DNA from 2 places in the Synechococcus sp. PCC 6717 genome. Region 2 is predicted to be linked to the other one. Evidence: predicted binding sites of a transcription regulator. Region 2 holds the regulator's gene; the other holds the start of a gene.
The links. Region 2 encodes HrcA, which represses chaperone genes, less so after heat shock. Its sites were predicted from a motif close to TTAGCACTCNNNNNNNNNGAGTGCTAA; they were not measured.
Positions count from the first base shown of each region.

Region 1: groES (co-chaperone GroES) is a predicted target of HrcA. The motif match lies at 1,304-1,330, and genes of this name have one in related genera.

Region 1 covers NZ_JAKLTV010000015.1:33,424-36,844, reverse strand. The annotation lists gene groL (chaperonin GroEL) at 1-842, opposite strand, end outside; gene groES (co-chaperone GroES) at 897-1,208, opposite strand; gene L5470_RS08130 (carbohydrate ABC transporter permease) at 1,392-2,207, opposite strand; gene L5470_RS08125 (ammonium transporter) at 2,197-3,421, opposite strand, start outside.
Region 2 covers NZ_JAKLTV010000001.1:262,944-266,364, reverse strand. The annotation lists gene L5470_RS01255 (RsmB/NOP family class I SAM-dependent RNA methyltransferase) at 1-218, opposite strand, end outside; gene L5470_RS01250 (DUF561 domain-containing protein) at 234-974, opposite strand; gene hrcA (heat-inducible transcriptional repressor HrcA) at 1,012-2,082, opposite strand; gene L5470_RS01240 (sugar phosphate nucleotidyltransferase) at 2,284-3,421, shown strand, end outside.

The sequences.
Region 1 (3,421 bases), on a different contig from region 2:
CCAAAGCCAGGAGCTTTAACGGCAGCCACATTGAGCACCCCACGCAGGCGGTTCACCACTAGGGTGGCCAGCGCTTCTTTCTCAATGTCCTCAGCAATAATCACTAAGGGTTTGCCAGCACGCGCCACTTGCTCTAGGATGGGCACGAGGTCTTGAACCAGAGTGATTTTTTTATCGGTGATGAGAACAAACGGCTCATCGAGAACGGCTTCCATCCGCTCGGTATCAGTGGCAAAGTAGGGAGAGATGTAGCCTTTGTCAAAGCGCATCCCTTCGGTGACCTCCAATTCCGTGGTCATGGATTTGCCTTCTTCAAGGGAAATTACCCCTTCCTTACCTACTTTGTCCATGGCATCGGCAATCATCCGACCCACTTCTTCATCGTTACCGGCAGAGATGGCTGCCACTTGGGCAATGGCTTTTGAGTCTTCGACGGAGCGAGCGTGGGCAGCAATTTTATCCACTAAGAATTGGGTAGCTTTGTCAATGCCGCGTTTTAGGGAGATGGGGTTCGCTCCGGCTGCAACGTTGCGTAGCCCTTCTTTGACCATGGCGTGAGCTAGCACGGTAGCGGTGGTAGTACCATCGCCAGCGGCATCGTTGGTTTTAGAGGCAGCTTGGCGAATCAGGGCAACACCCGTATTTTCAATGTGGTCTTCTAGTTCAATTTCTTTGGCAATGGTGACACCGTCGTTAATAATTTGCGGGGCACCAAATTTCTTTTCCAAGACGACGTTACGACCTTTGGGGCCAAGGGTGACAGCCACGGACTCAGCCAAGATGTCCATGCCTTTTTCAAGGGCGCGACGAGCATTTTCGTTGTAGATGATACGTTTTGCCATAGGTGTTTCCTACCTCAGTTGTTCAACAGTAATGAGATGTTGCAAGGCAAGTGATTAGGCAACCACTGCCAGAATGTCTTTTTCCGAAAGCAGAACGTAGTCTTCACCGGCTAGCTTGACTTCGGTACCGGCATACTTGGAGTACAGCACTTTGTCGCCCACTTTCACATCCATTGGCTGGCGTTTGCCGTCGTCGTTTAGTTTGCCAGGGCCAACGGCGGTGACTTCACCCMCTTGGGGTTTTTCGCGGGCGTTGTCGGGCAGCAAGATGCCCCCAGCCGTGCGTTCTTCACTTTCGCTGACTTTGACAAAAATGCGATCGCCCAAAGGCTTTACAGTTGAAACACTTAGAGATACGGCTGCCATAGCGTACTGATCTCCCAATCGTAAGAGTAAGGGTAAACGTCATGCTGCACGGCTCTGTCCGATCGCGCAGCAGTCAAGGAGTCGAGACGTTGGTGTTAGCACTCTCTACCTCCGAGTGCTAATGTAGCGAGAGGGTGTTGGCGATCGCAACTCGGGTTGCAGTACGGTTTTCCGAACGGCACCCTAGGACTTCAGGCCAGTCGTGGCAATGCCGCGAATCAACTGTCGCTGGCCAAGGGCAAACAACACAATCACCGGCACCGTAGCAATCACGGCTGCGGCCATCATCAGCGGCCAGTCATTTGTAAACTGTTCCTGAAAGTTCGCCAACGCAAGCTGCACCGTCACCAGTTCCGGTTTTGTCGTAAACACCAAGGGCTTAAACAGGTCATTCCACTCGCCAATGAAAGTAAAGATAAATAGCGTGACGAGGGCAGGCCGGCTCAGGGGCAGCAAAATATACCACAGCACCTGCCAGCGGCTAGCGCCATCCAAGAACGCTGCTTCCTCAAGTGCCACGGGCAAGGTCAAGAAGAATTGCCGCATCAGAAAGACCCCGAAGCCATTGGCAGCCGTTGGTAGAATTAACGCGCCGTAGGTATTAATCAGATGGCCTGCCTTTAAGATCAAAAAGATTGGGATCACCAGCAGTTGAAAGGGAATCACCAGCGTTGCCAGCATCAGCACCAGAATCAACTGCTGGCCGCGAAACTGTAAGCGCGCTAAGGCGTAGCCCGCCAACGCCGACGTAAATAGCTGGCAGGCCGTTACCGCCAATGCCACTAGGGTAGAGTTAGCAAAGGCACGGATAAAATGTCCCTGCTCCCAAGCGCTTTGGTAGCTCTGCCATGTCCACCCCTGAGGCGGCAGCAGTTGGCTAGGAAGCGCCCCCGCAGGCCAGCCGGAGGTACACACCACAACGATTAAGGGACTGAGCAGCAGCACGGCGCCTAGCCCCAGCAGCAGCGACAACCCAACAGTGCGGAACCTAGCGGCCACTGCCAGACATCCGTTTCAGCAGATCCACAAAGCCTTTGACCTCTTCGCGGAACAGGAACCCGGCGTAGGCTTCCATCCCGTGCTCGCCAATATCCAACCCCTCGATTTCTTCCTCTGGAGACACGCGAATCCCCATCGTTACCTTCAGTAATAGCCAAGCTGCCGTACTAAAGAGTACTGTAAAGCCCCCTACTGCTAGCACTCCCACTAACTGATGCCACAGTTGAGTCACATCCCCGCTCCACAGTAACCCCTTAAGGGGACCGTCTTCGTAGAGCTTCCCTGGGCCATCGGCAAATAGACCCACCGCCAAGGTGCCCCAAATACCGTTCACCAAATGGACGGAAATGGCACCGACCGGATCATCGATTTTGAGGCGATCCACAATAACCACTGAAAACACAATGATGATACCCGCGATGATCCCGATGAGAATGGCACTCTCAAGGGTAACAAAAGCACAGGGGGCAGTAATGGCGACTAAGCCTGCCAGAATGCCGTTAATGATCATTGAGAGATCCGGCTTACCAAAGTACAAGGTGGAGACTACCGTTGCCGTAACCCCACCAAAGGCGGCGGCCATATTGGTTGCGACCGTAATGTGGGCGATCGCCAGTGGATCTGCGGTCATGGTCGAGCCCGGGTTAAAGCCAAACCACCCTAACCACAAAATTAAGCAACCAAGGGTAGCAATGGCAAAATTATGGCCAGGGATCGCCGCCACTGAGCCGTCTTCCATATAGCGGCCTAAGCGCGGCCCAAGCAGTGCTGCCCCCATCAAGGCCGCCCAACCACCGACGGAGTGAACCACCGTTGAACCCGCAAAGTCCCACATTCCCATCTTCTGCAACCAACCCCCACCCCAAATCCAGTGACCGGTAATTGGGTAGGAGATCCCCACCAACAACAAGCTAAAGACAAAAAAAGCATAGAACTTAATGCGCTCAGCAACTGCCCCTGACACAATGGTGGCGGCTGTACCGGCAAACACCAGTTGGAAAAAGAACTTGGCGTACAGGGGAACTGCTGCCCAACTCAGAGCGTCGTAAACTCCGCTGTAGTTTTCCGTGGCGGGGCTGTTATCGGAGCCTAGCAAAAAGAAACCACTCAAACCCATGAAGGCGTTGCCATCCCCAAACATGAGGGCAAACCCAATGGACCAAAAGGAAATGCTGGAGAGGGCAAAGACGATGAGATTTTTTGAGAGGAGGTTG
Region 2 (3,421 bases):
GCCCGAGTGCCCACGGCCAGTCGGCTCACCCATGGGGGTTGCCAAGGGAGAGGAGGAAGGACTGGAAACGGCGAGGGGGTAGGGGGATCCTGGCGCCAGAGGATCGCTGGCGGTAAGGGCTGAGGGATGAACAATGCTGCCAAAAAGCGTTCCCGTTCGGCAGCAGCCTCAAACAGGCGTTCCGCACAGTTGAGCGCCAAACGGGAGGGCTTGACCACTGCTGCTAGGGAGTGTTAGGGGGCAACGGCCACAGCGCGATGAAGGGCGTCCGCTAGGGCACGGACACTGGCAATCATGGCGACTTCGCTGTTGAGTTGGTTCACCGCCGAGCCAACGCCAACCCCAGCAGCACCACTGGCGATCGCCAAGGGAATGGTGACAGCTGACAAGCCAGACGCACAGAGAACGGGAATGGAGACGGCCTGAGAGATTTCGTAGGCCGCCGCAAGGGTCGGAGCAGCCTTTTCAATTAGACCTAGAGTGCCACTATGGCGCGGTTGACTGCTCGTTCCCCCCTCCGTTTGGATGACATCCGCGCCCGCCTCTACTAAGGATTCCGCTAGGGTTACCTGTTCATCCAGCGGCAAAGTGTGGGGCACTGTCACCGAGAGCATAATTTGAGGCAGCAAGGAACGGGTTTGCCGGGTCAGTTCAAGAACTTCCGTGGCACTGAAGACACGGCCTTGGGCATAAAAACTATCGTAGTTGCCAATTTCTACGAGATCTGCACCTGCTGCAACTGCCTTCACCAGCAGGCACGGATCCACCGCAGACACACAAATGGGCAGCGTGGTAACCTCTTGGGCAATCCGCACGAGATCTGGATCAGCAGCAATATCCACCAATGTGGCTCCGCCATGCTCTGCGGCGGTGACCACCGCACGAACGCGATCGCCATCAAAATTGTTGAGGCCACTAATGATCTTCAGTACTGAGCGCTGGGCAAATGCAGCAGCTAAACGCGGATGCAGCATAAACTTGAAACTTCCAAATAATAGTCGTTGTTCTATCCTATCCTGAGACGGCATAGGAACGGCTGACCTGCTCGGAAAGGTAATCGGCAGCCGTGGCCACCAAGGGAATGATACGAGCGTAGGACATGCGTGTTGGCCCAAGAATACCAATCGTGCCAACGGGGGCGTTCCTGCAGCAGTAGCAGGAATAGACCAAGGTGCAGCAGTGCATTGGCGCAAGGGCATTTTCAGTGCCAATGCGAATTTGCACTTGGGAAGAGGCGGTGTGATCGGGGCTGATCAAAGGAGTGAGCTGATCCTGCTGATCCTCAAGGAGGTGCAAGAGCATTTGCACTTGTTCCACCTGCGAGAATTCCGGTTGCTGCAACACATCGGCAAGACCACTGACCACAAGGGAGGTGCCTTCTTGGGCATAGCGTTGGCTCAGTTGTTGAAACAGGGACTGGAGGTTTTGGCCATAGTCCTGAAAGTCAAGGTCTAATTGCTGCCAGTCAATGAGCGTTAAATCAACTAGCGATCGCCCCCGCAATTGATGGTTCAAAAAATTTGTTAACACCTGCAATGTCCGATCCCGCAGGTCAATCTCTTGCGGTTCACTGGGCAAGGAAATGACTGCCGATTGGGTTTCATAGCTATCCAGCACTAGGATAACCATCACCTGTTGCGCATCCAGCGCCACCAGTTGAATTAAACGGATGCGCCGCTCTAGACTGTTGGGCAAGGAAATTAATGTAATGTATCCACTCAGATCAGATAACAGTTGAGCAGCTTGACGCAAAATTACTTCCAAGCGATAGCGCCCCCACAAAAACTGCTCGGCCAAGAGGGACTCAGCTTTTTGCGCCACATCGGGGATAGGCTGAACTAACTCATCAACGTAGAGACGGTAGCCAGAGTCCGAGGGAACACGGCCGGCGGAGGTGTGGGGTTGGTAAAGCAGGCCACTGCGTTCTAGCAGCAGCATAATATTGCGCACCGTGGCGGGGCTAACCTTAAGGTTATATTCGGTGGCGATCGCCTTAGAGCCAACGGGTTCTGCCGTTGCAATGTAGTGGTTGATGGTGGCACCAAGAATTTGCTTCTGGCGATCGTTCAGTTCAATCGTCATAACCCCACACATCCCTAGCGTTGATCGTCCGTGCTTCCTTTTATCTATAAACCAGTGAACGCTGATTCAGCAATGCAAAATCCTACAGGTGCCGCATCTAAATAATCATTGCAATCTTAGGTCTGGGGTCTAGTTGCCCTAGGGCGTCCCCTAGACTAGAAAGTAAGGATACCCGTCAAGATACAGCGGAAGGAGGTGAAGTTGCGCGTCGTCCTTATGGCTGGAGGCAGTGGTACACGGCTGCGCCCCCTCACTTGCGACTTGCCCAAGCCAATGGTGCCAGTGGTCAATCGTCCTATTGCAGAGCACATTCTCAATCTGCTGCGCAGCCACGGCCTAGATGATGTGGTGATGACCCTGCACTATCTCCCTGATGTTGTGCGCGATTATTTTGGGGATGGCAGTGAGTTTGGGGTGCACCTGAGCTATGTGGTTGAGGAAGAGCAGCCCCTTGGTACCGCTGGCTCTGTGAAAAATATTGCCCACCTGCTGGCGGATCCCTTTTTGGTGGTCAGTGGCGACAGCATTACGGATGTGAACCTCAGCGAGGCCATTCGCTTTCACCACCAACACCGTGCTCCCGTTACCTTGATCTTAGCTCGAGTGTCCAATCCCAAGGAATTCGGGATTGTCTTTACGGATGAGGAGGGGCGGATTCGCCGCTTTCTCGAGAAGCCCTCAGCGGGGGAAGTCTTTACAGATACCGTCAACACTGGTATGTACCTGCTCAGTCCAACTGTGATGGACTATCTCAGCGGCGGGACAGAGCGGGACTTTTCTCGAGATTTGTTTCCCCTGTTGCTCCAGGCAGACGTGCCCATGTACGGGTACATTACCGATGCCTATTGGTGCGATGTGGGTAGCTTGCAAACCTATCAGCAGGTGCAGTGGGATGCCCTCTACGGTCGAGTTCAGTTAGACATTCAGGGCACTGAGGTACAGCCGCGGGTGTGGGTGGGGCGCAACACCACCTTGCCCCAAGATATCCAGCTAGAAGACCCGATTGTGCTTGGGAATAACTGCCGCCTTGGTGCGGGCGTAACCCTCGCTGCAGGGACGGTGCTGTCAGATAACGTCATTGTTGGCAATGGCAGCCAACTGCGCGGTGTGGTGGCTTGGAATGGGGTGTTTGTTGGCGATGATAGCCACCTCGAGCACTGCATCTTGGCTCGCCATGTGCATGTGGATCGCCACGTCACTCTCAACGAAGGGGTGATTGTCGGTACCCGTTCAGTGATTGGGGAGGAGGCCAGCCTCAGTCAAGGAGTGCGGCTGTGGCCGGGCAAGCGGATTGAGCCGGGGGCGATCGTTAACGAAAGTTTGATCTGGGGAACCACAG